DNA from 2 places in the Paenibacillus sp. FSL H8-0282 genome. Region 2 is predicted to be linked to the other one. Evidence: riboswitches for the same ligand, from Rfam matches in the RefSeq annotation. Region 2 holds a riboswitch; the other holds the start of a gene.

Region 1 (4,042 bases), 490 kb from region 2:
TTTACCCGGAAGTGTAAACATGAGTACTACCGCAAAGGCACAGGCGGCAAAAAACAAACCGCTCATGATCCATTTCTGCATCCCAATTCGTCCCTTCTATGTAAGCTGCTCCCTACATTATAGCTTATGGTGAAGCGTTATCATAGGGTTTGTGACAAAAAAATGAACGAGAATACAATCATTCTCATGAAATATATGGTATTTAATATCATTTGTCATAGACCATGCAATAAAAAGGTTTGTCTCCTGTAGGTGTGCGGCGTTCATACGTATCTGTAATCGTAAATCCACATTTTTGATAAGTTCGAATGGCGCGTTGGTTCCAGGTCAGGACTTCTAGATCTATCTCACGATCAGGATAACGATTCAAGGCTGTCTGGACGATGGCATCTACGAATAGTTTGCCTAAACCATGGCCGCATAGATCGGGGCGCATCCCAACTCCTAAACGAACGACTCCTTCCATCGGGAACAACTGTGCGAATCCGCACAAAATCTCTTGTTCATTTAATATGGAGATATATTGTTCCTCCCGGAGCTGCGGATCGCCAAACTCGATGCCAAGAGCCTGCATCTGCTCCCACGGCATCCAGCCATAAATATTATATGGGGGCGTATAGCTCCACTTACAAATAGCTTCTCCGTGAATTGCCTCCATAGGAACAACATGAAAAGTTACCGAGGGATTTATCATAAGGTCAACGATCTCCTTTCACGAGGACATTGCTATATTACTAATTATATACAAAATGGGGGAGGTTCGACTCAGAAACTTTATATGAGAGGAATGTTTTACAAATTATGAGAGGGGTAAATAAGTAATAAGACAAAAAAACAAGCTCTCCTCCAAGAGTTACCTTGGAAAAGAGCCTATGTACGTTACTTATTGAACATCATCATTGTCTTCCGATTCAGCAGCAACCGATTGGTAAGCGTCTGTGCTCATAATGCGCTTAGCACCAACGTAGCGTTTCACGTAGTAGCTATCACTCAGAGAGCTAATCGTAACACCGCGTGAGGTAGAAGCGTGTGCGAACTTACCTTCACCGACATAAATGCCGACATGGGAGACACCTTTGCCACTTGTATTGAAGAATACAAGATCTCCGGCTCTTATATCATCACGGGAGATTGCTGTGCCCATTTGATATTGGGAACCTGATTGGTGTGGAAGGTTAATGCCAATCTTATCAAACACATACATTGTAAATCCGGAGCAATCAAATCCGTTAGTGGATATACCGCCGGATACGTATTTAGTACCGATGGCCTTGTCAATCACTTTATCCATTTTGGAATCTGCGAAAGCGCTTCCTGCTCCGATGGTGAGGATGATGGAAAAGCTTAGTACTGCTGCTGCTAACTTCTTCTTCAAAAGTGTATACCCCTTCCAAATGCCTACGAGGTTAGCTTAAGGGTTCGGTTGAAGGTCCCCTATGACCCCTCTATATAATGGAGGTCAATTCACCCAAAGTTGGTTCCCCCGTTTTCCTAATAGTTAGGAAACTCGGCTCATACTGTTGATTAGGATTAGCTTGTAATCAATACATGACAAAACCTTTGTAAATAACAACTTAATGATTACAAAAATGTTACTAAAATCTCACTGCGCTAATTGTAACAAACAGAAAGCCGCTTGGCAATCGTTTTTAACATATTAATGCAGAAAAATTGGCATTTTTACGGTAGAAAGGCATATGTAAGCGTTAATAATGACCTAATTTTTAATATAATTGCAATTTTTATCAAATAAACGTGTTTCAATCGGGCTCTAATAGTGTAAAAATATATTATGGAAAAAGAAAAACCCGAATTTGATTACGGGCATAATCAGATTCAGGTTCATATAGTTGTAATTATGAGGTTATAGTTGTGAGGAAGGTTTCAATCGAAGGCTACAGCTTGATAAGCTGAAGTACTCATTACTCTTTTAGCGCCAACATAACGATTGGCCCAGTAGGCCTGACTGAGTGAAGTGATGGTCACTCCACGCGAAGAGGACGATTGTGCGAATTTTCCGTTTCCAACATAAATGCCGACATGGGATACTCCATTGCCAAGTGTGTTAAAGAACACTAGATCACCAGAACGCAGATTGCTTTTGGATACAGCAGTTCCAACGCTATATTGAGCTTTTGATGTACGAGGTAAAGTAAGACCCACATTCTTGAATACATATTTTGTAAATCCAGAGCAATCAAATCCGGCAGTGCTTGTACCTCCGGTTTTATAGGCAACTCCAATAGTCTTTGAGATTACAGTGTCCATCTTAGAGTCGGCAAAGGCGCTTCCTCCACCAATAGATAATGCCATTACAAGTCCTAGCGCCGCAGCGACGCATTTTTTTCTTAAATTATGTCTTTTCAAAAGATGTACTCCTTCCAAGGCCTGCGAGGTTAGCTTAAGGGTTCGGTAGAAGATTCCCTATGATCCCTGTAAAGCGAGATCAATTCACCCAAAATATGGTTCCCCCACTTCCCGGTGCAAAGGAATTAGGCGTGTTAAGCACCAAGAGAATGACGTTTCGACAGTTACACTTACGATAAATACATTTAGTTATGTAGGAATCGTTTCAATTGATTACAAAATTGTTACTAATAGCACAGGACTTATTGTAACAGAGCTTTTATGATTTTGCAAATACTCTTAAGTTATCCGTAATGGGAAAAAGTCCCAGCTCCTAAATACAGGAATTGGGACCTTTTTATTATGTCAAATAAGGTTAATTTATTGTGGAAATGCTTTGCTACGCCATAGATGATATTGTGCAGAGATTCCCCACATTTTTAAGAGCGTAGAAGGTAGTGGTGAGATTTGCCGTATTATAAGTGCCGGCAGGCCGGGACAGAACAGACCCGTCAGTCCGCACACTAGCAGTAGGAGCAAGCCTCCCGCACCAAGTACAATGGAAACACCTATAGCAGGAATCAGTGACCGCAAGCAGATGAACAGTGAGGAGAACATTCCTGTACCGCCGGTGTAACCAAACTGCATATATAGAAGAAACAGGCGCACGATAAAAATATATATAAGCCATGCCAATACGTATGGTACTAAATGAAGTAACAAAGTGTAGTTAAACAAAGAGGATAAGAACAGCCCGTACATTTTTGGAGCAAGCCAGTAAAGCGGCAGCAGGGTCAGCACCCATTCGATTAGGCTAAAGACTAAGACAGGTAGTCCATAGATCTTCATGCCGGGGAAAAAGAACAGCCCGCGCTCGCCCTTTCGCTCCTGGTGCAGCTCATGCAGCAATCCTGCCCTTATGAAAGGAGAAAGCAGAAGTCGCAAGACAACAAGTCCTAGAAGCATCCATAACCAAGTGCGTATCGCAGGGTCAGTATTCAAGCTGAACTGTCCCTCGATATAATACAACAGTCTGCCCATACCGCTGCCGCCGGCGTCTTTATCTGGATAGCGCAGTAGAATTGGAATAATAGCAGATCGGATGAAACCATACATAAAGTAGCCCCAGAGCAGTCGGTAGATGAAGAGCAGAATTAAAATATAAAATTGCTCCTTCATGCTTTGCCAGCCGCGGGTTATCGATGTTCTCACAATCATTCACCTCACCAGACAAGAGTTCCGAGCACGGTTTCAAGTAGTTTAGTTACACTTAACGTCCAGCGAGAGAGCGTCTTGGGCTCTATTTCCGCCAGCCTAAAGTTGTTTAAATGTTTGCTCTCCAATAAGATGGAATGCTCAGGGTCAATCTCAGCAGAGAGAAGAGGCTTATCGCTTAACAATTGAAACGTAGTCTCTGCTCCTTCACCGTTCCAGACCCGCTGCACCGAAGAGCTGTCGGCGAATGTGAATTTCACGGGAACATCAACGTAATGGCTCCCTTTATTTGAAATCTTCACTAATGATTCGTAGCTTTGAGCATCGCCGCTGTTATTTTTTTTAAAAGTAATCGTATCTACTGAGAAGTCAGGCGCACCATCACCATAAATGTAATCATCGAAATATGCCTGCCATGATTTTTTGGTTACCTTCTCAACGACTTTCTGAAAATCTGACGTAGCGGGATGCTGGAAACGGA
Region 2 (4,042 bases):
CCCGACTGATTTCTGTCCTGTAATCCCTCTGACAAAAGCAACCGCAACAGAAAATCCGCTCGCTGCAGACGTGAACATCATCATCGTGATGACTGCCATTTGTGAAAAATACGATAGTCCCGTCTCCCCGCTATAATGCTGCAGGTTCGTATTGGTCATAAAGCTGATCACCGTATTGAATGAAAGCGTCTGTTCCATATCGGCAATTCCATTCGGGTTCAGCGGCAATCCCCGCTGTAATCTTAGAAAAATATAACTGAAAGCAACCAGTACGATATTAGTTAAAACAAAGCTGAGTGCATACTTCTTCCAGGACATTCCGTCCCGTTTTTTCAGGCCGATCAGCTTATAAATACCTTTCTCTGTGCCTGCAAACCAGCGATCCGTACGATTCGGTTCGTTAGAAAATACATGATATAAATACGTTCCCATCGGCTTGACCAGCAAGATGAGAATTACAATTACGACGACTATTTGCAAAATGCCCATGAATGCCCCTCCTTAAAATTTCTCAGGATGAATCAACGCGTAAACCAGATATATAAACAACAGTAGGGTAACAGCGATTACTAGAATCACAGCTTATCCCTCCCCGTATCCTCAACTACACCTGCGCACCAGCGCATAAAGCCATAAAATAACCCGTAAATTACAGCTAACGAAGCCACCATATACAGATCCATCATATCTTCCGCACTCCTTCCATTATCCTTGATGAGGTGATCTATCGATTAGAAAATCAGCATCACCACTATGGGAATAGATTACATAGCTCGCACCAAGTCTTTTATAGACCAATCTAGGATTTATTGAACTTGTAATCACAAAAATCGGCTGTGTCGTCCAGGTACGGCACATCTGAATATAGCGGCAGCAAAGCGGAAAGCTGCTCTCAAACAGATATACCCTGCCTACCGGGAACGATGGGCGAAACCAAGTGCTCTGATGGCGGGTATCCACTAGAATAACCTGCTCAATCCCGAGCTCCTCAAGTAAAGCTTTCTCAGCCACATTGTTGGTTAATCCCGCCATCTTAATACCCCTGAACTTCAGAAGTTTAATGAAATGTTCTCCCGCCTTTGTAGGCGCACATACAAGCACATATTCATTCTGATCCGTCATCTTTTTTTCTCCTCCTGCTCATTTACAACAAGGAGGCAACGAAAATCTCCGAAAGGATGTTGACCTATCGTCATTTTCGGGCACAACCTAAAGCTCGGTTGTGTCACGTCATTAGACGCTGCCTTACAAATACCGCTAATGATGAATTTAGCGACCTCTTAGGGGAGGCCTCCATAAATGCTTTGCTTCTAAGAGCACAGCAAAAAGCCACAAAGGATCTCCTCTGTGGCTCGCTAGCGGTCACATTGCACTCATCCTCTCTCCATACGCTTACGAGGTTAGCTGTCGGATTCGGGCGGTGAGAGTCGCCCTACCTGTATAGATGCGAGCTCACTCACACCCTCTACAGGATTCACCCCATAATCGGCTTCCGACTCTCACATCGGCTGCCGATTGTTGGTTCCCCCGCTTTCCTTACCGGAAATTAAGCGGATCAAATATTCGATTGTCGTTGAAACAGGAGTAATCATACTCTTATGCACGAAGACTTGTAAAACCTGAATGATGCCAAAATAATGCAAATTAAAAACTATTTTCCCATTAGATAGCGCTTACTTGATATCTAATCTCTCTATATCTCTTGTTTACTCGAGTTTGGAGCGTTTAATCGCTATCTATAACCCATGTGATTTTATTCACCTTTTTAGAGCGAAAATACTGCAAATTCCCATTATAGGTAGAAACGCAAGAAGCTGAGGCTGAGCGAGAAAGAGGCGCGATAACACGCCATAAATACCTATTTACCTCGTTTTTCAGTCGTAGTCGGCAGGATATGGTTAAAATTGCTCTAAAAGAACATTTTCCGTTTTTTACAGAAAATCTTGAAAAGAGTATGATTCGGGTTGAATCTAATTCATGAAAAACAATCAACGCTGAGTTCCTGCATTCGCAGGGAACGGGGGAACCATCAGGCCACCTGGCCTACTTGGGGTGAATCCAAAGGAGACTGCATAAGTCTCAATAGGTAGGGCGACTCTCACCGTCCGAATCCGACAGCTAACCTCGTAAGCGTAAAGAGAGAGACCCTTGATCCGCCACGCTTTGGCCCAGGTATATCTGCCTGTAATCCAAAACCGCAGCAGAGGTCCTCCTCTTGCTGCGGTTTTTGCGTTACCTGAGCTTATTAGGTGATAGCACGCTGGATGGGGTGAATGTTTTGAAGCACTATTATTTAGGGATACATCAAGGGCTGCTTGAGCCGATAAGTCTAAATTACGTTTGTTTCGGGGCCTTGTGGTTCGAAGAACATAATCACAGGTACATTGTAGGCTATGCATTTGGCCAGAACCAGATCCAAGCCCTTCGCCAGTTCAGCACACCTTCTTCTTGTAAAGACTGTTTAGACTCTAAGATTGTATATGAGATATATAAAAAAATTCGAGAACAACAGCAGCAGCAGGATTGGTCATCACACCAAAAACTCCCGTGGTTTACAGCCTTCAAGGAGCCTTGGAAAGATGTAAGCGCCGGTTGGTATGTCTTGAGATCCCGCAGCACCTTTCCCTTACATCTATCTGTTATACGGAAAGAGAAGTTCCGACTATGGCTAGAGCATACCGCAGTCTGTGAGAATAAAATGGAAATGCTCGCTTGTGTAGAAAAGGCTAGTGTCACTCATCATGTAGACTTAAAGCTTTTGGAAATCTAAGGAGGAACCCTACTATGGACCAGCGCAGACTATCCCGCATTGAAGTATTTGTATTGGATGAACCCGAGCCTATCCACTATGGAATGGAAGGGGCTGAAGGCTGCCGTTATGGTATTCTAAAACTCACCTGTAAGGGAGGCTGCAGCTGGGGGGCTTGTCTGATCTCTGCCAACACCAAAAATTTCGATCTCATTAAATGGAGTTCTTTTTTACGGGCTATCTGTCATTGCCGTCTTGAGGAAGCGCTGGATAAGGTCCGCCGCGAAGGTTCAGATTGGGAGCAGGTTAAGCTTGAGCTAGTTCAGGGTGCTTTGCAGGATTTAAAGGCCAAGCTCCAGGGTAAATCCTTGGCAGGGCATATTCAGCAAGGGCGTCTGTACAGTGTTGCAGCAGGGGGGAGCAATTCCAGAAGTGAACGGCTCTACTACAAACCTTCCAAAGCTTTATCCAGTACCTCCCAGCAGAAACACAGTTGCCCGGAACCAGACACCGCTGATCTCATCAATAAATCAATCTCTTACTTTTCTATATTATAGATTCAAGCAAATCTCTCATTCTGAAAGGATCGTGTTTCACCATGCCTGACCCCTTACCTCCCGAGTCCACCTACAGTACTAAATTTGCAGAGTGTGTCCAAAAGTATACTAATGAAGTCTACGTACTTAGTTCCATGTTGTTAGAACAATCTAATGAGGCGGACAAGGTTACTATACGCACCTTCACAGAGCTTCATAAAATATATCGTCAGGATGAATTCGATCCTCAGTTATTCTCTATCCACGCTTACCGCACTTGTATTCACCAGTGTGCTGATTCTTTTGCCCGGCGCTCCCTTCTATCGGCTAAGGCATTACCTTGGGAGGAACAGCTTGTGAAGGTCATGTGGTACGGCCTAAAGCTGCCTCTTTCTCAAATAAGCATTATTCTGCAAAAAAGTGTTCCCGCACTGAAAACACAGCTTAGAGCTCTACGGGAGCAGATGACCGCCCAAGCGGATGTACTAACGAGCGCAAATCTTTCTATAATTTAGTCTCTGACTAGAATTCAAACGATCTTTGAGCGCATGAAGCATCTAACGGACTCAGGAGCCTTTAATTGAAGCTTTTCCACAAATATGGCCGGCGTTCGGACTCCAGTAAAAATCTCGAGCGATGAGCGTCTTGGATCGTCTTAAAGCAAGCCCTAATCATCTTCCACCAAGACAAGGCTTACGGACCCAGATGACGTTACTTGCACGTTTATCGCCTTTTGAGCATAGTATCGGACTCCAGT

What was found. Region 2 has a riboswitch for cyclic di-AMP ahead of NST94_RS02670 (hypothetical protein). Riboswitches for the same ligand answer to the same signal wherever they lie in the genome.
Region 1: it holds a riboswitch for cyclic di-AMP, as region 2 does, so the genes downstream of both, NST94_RS00540 (C40 family peptidase) here and NST94_RS02670 (hypothetical protein) in region 2, are expected to answer to the same signal.

Annotation. Positions count from the first base shown of each region.
Region 1 covers NZ_CP150146.1:112,554-116,595, forward strand. The annotation lists gene NST94_RS00530 (cytochrome c) at 1-81, opposite strand, end outside; gene NST94_RS00535 (GNAT family N-acetyltransferase) at 209-694, opposite strand; gene NST94_RS00540 (C40 family peptidase) at 884-1,336, opposite strand; cyclic di-AMP (ydaO/yuaA leader) riboswitch at 1,381-1,523, opposite strand; gene NST94_RS00545 (C40 family peptidase) at 1,885-2,313, opposite strand; cyclic di-AMP (ydaO/yuaA leader) riboswitch at 2,371-2,509, opposite strand; gene NST94_RS00550 (hypothetical protein) at 2,728-3,558, opposite strand; gene NST94_RS00555 (M1 family metallopeptidase) at 3,570-4,042, opposite strand, start outside.
Region 2 covers NZ_CP150146.1:602,198-606,239, reverse strand. The annotation lists gene kdpA (potassium-transporting ATPase subunit KdpA) at 1-489, opposite strand, end outside; gene NST94_RS02675 (hypothetical protein) at 706-1,122, opposite strand; cyclic di-AMP (ydaO/yuaA leader) riboswitch at 1,374-1,563, opposite strand; cyclic di-AMP (ydaO/yuaA leader) riboswitch at 1,983-2,147, shown strand; gene NST94_RS02670 (hypothetical protein) at 2,216-2,770, shown strand; gene NST94_RS02665 (hypothetical protein) at 2,785-3,306, shown strand; gene NST94_RS02660 (hypothetical protein) at 3,441-3,800, shown strand.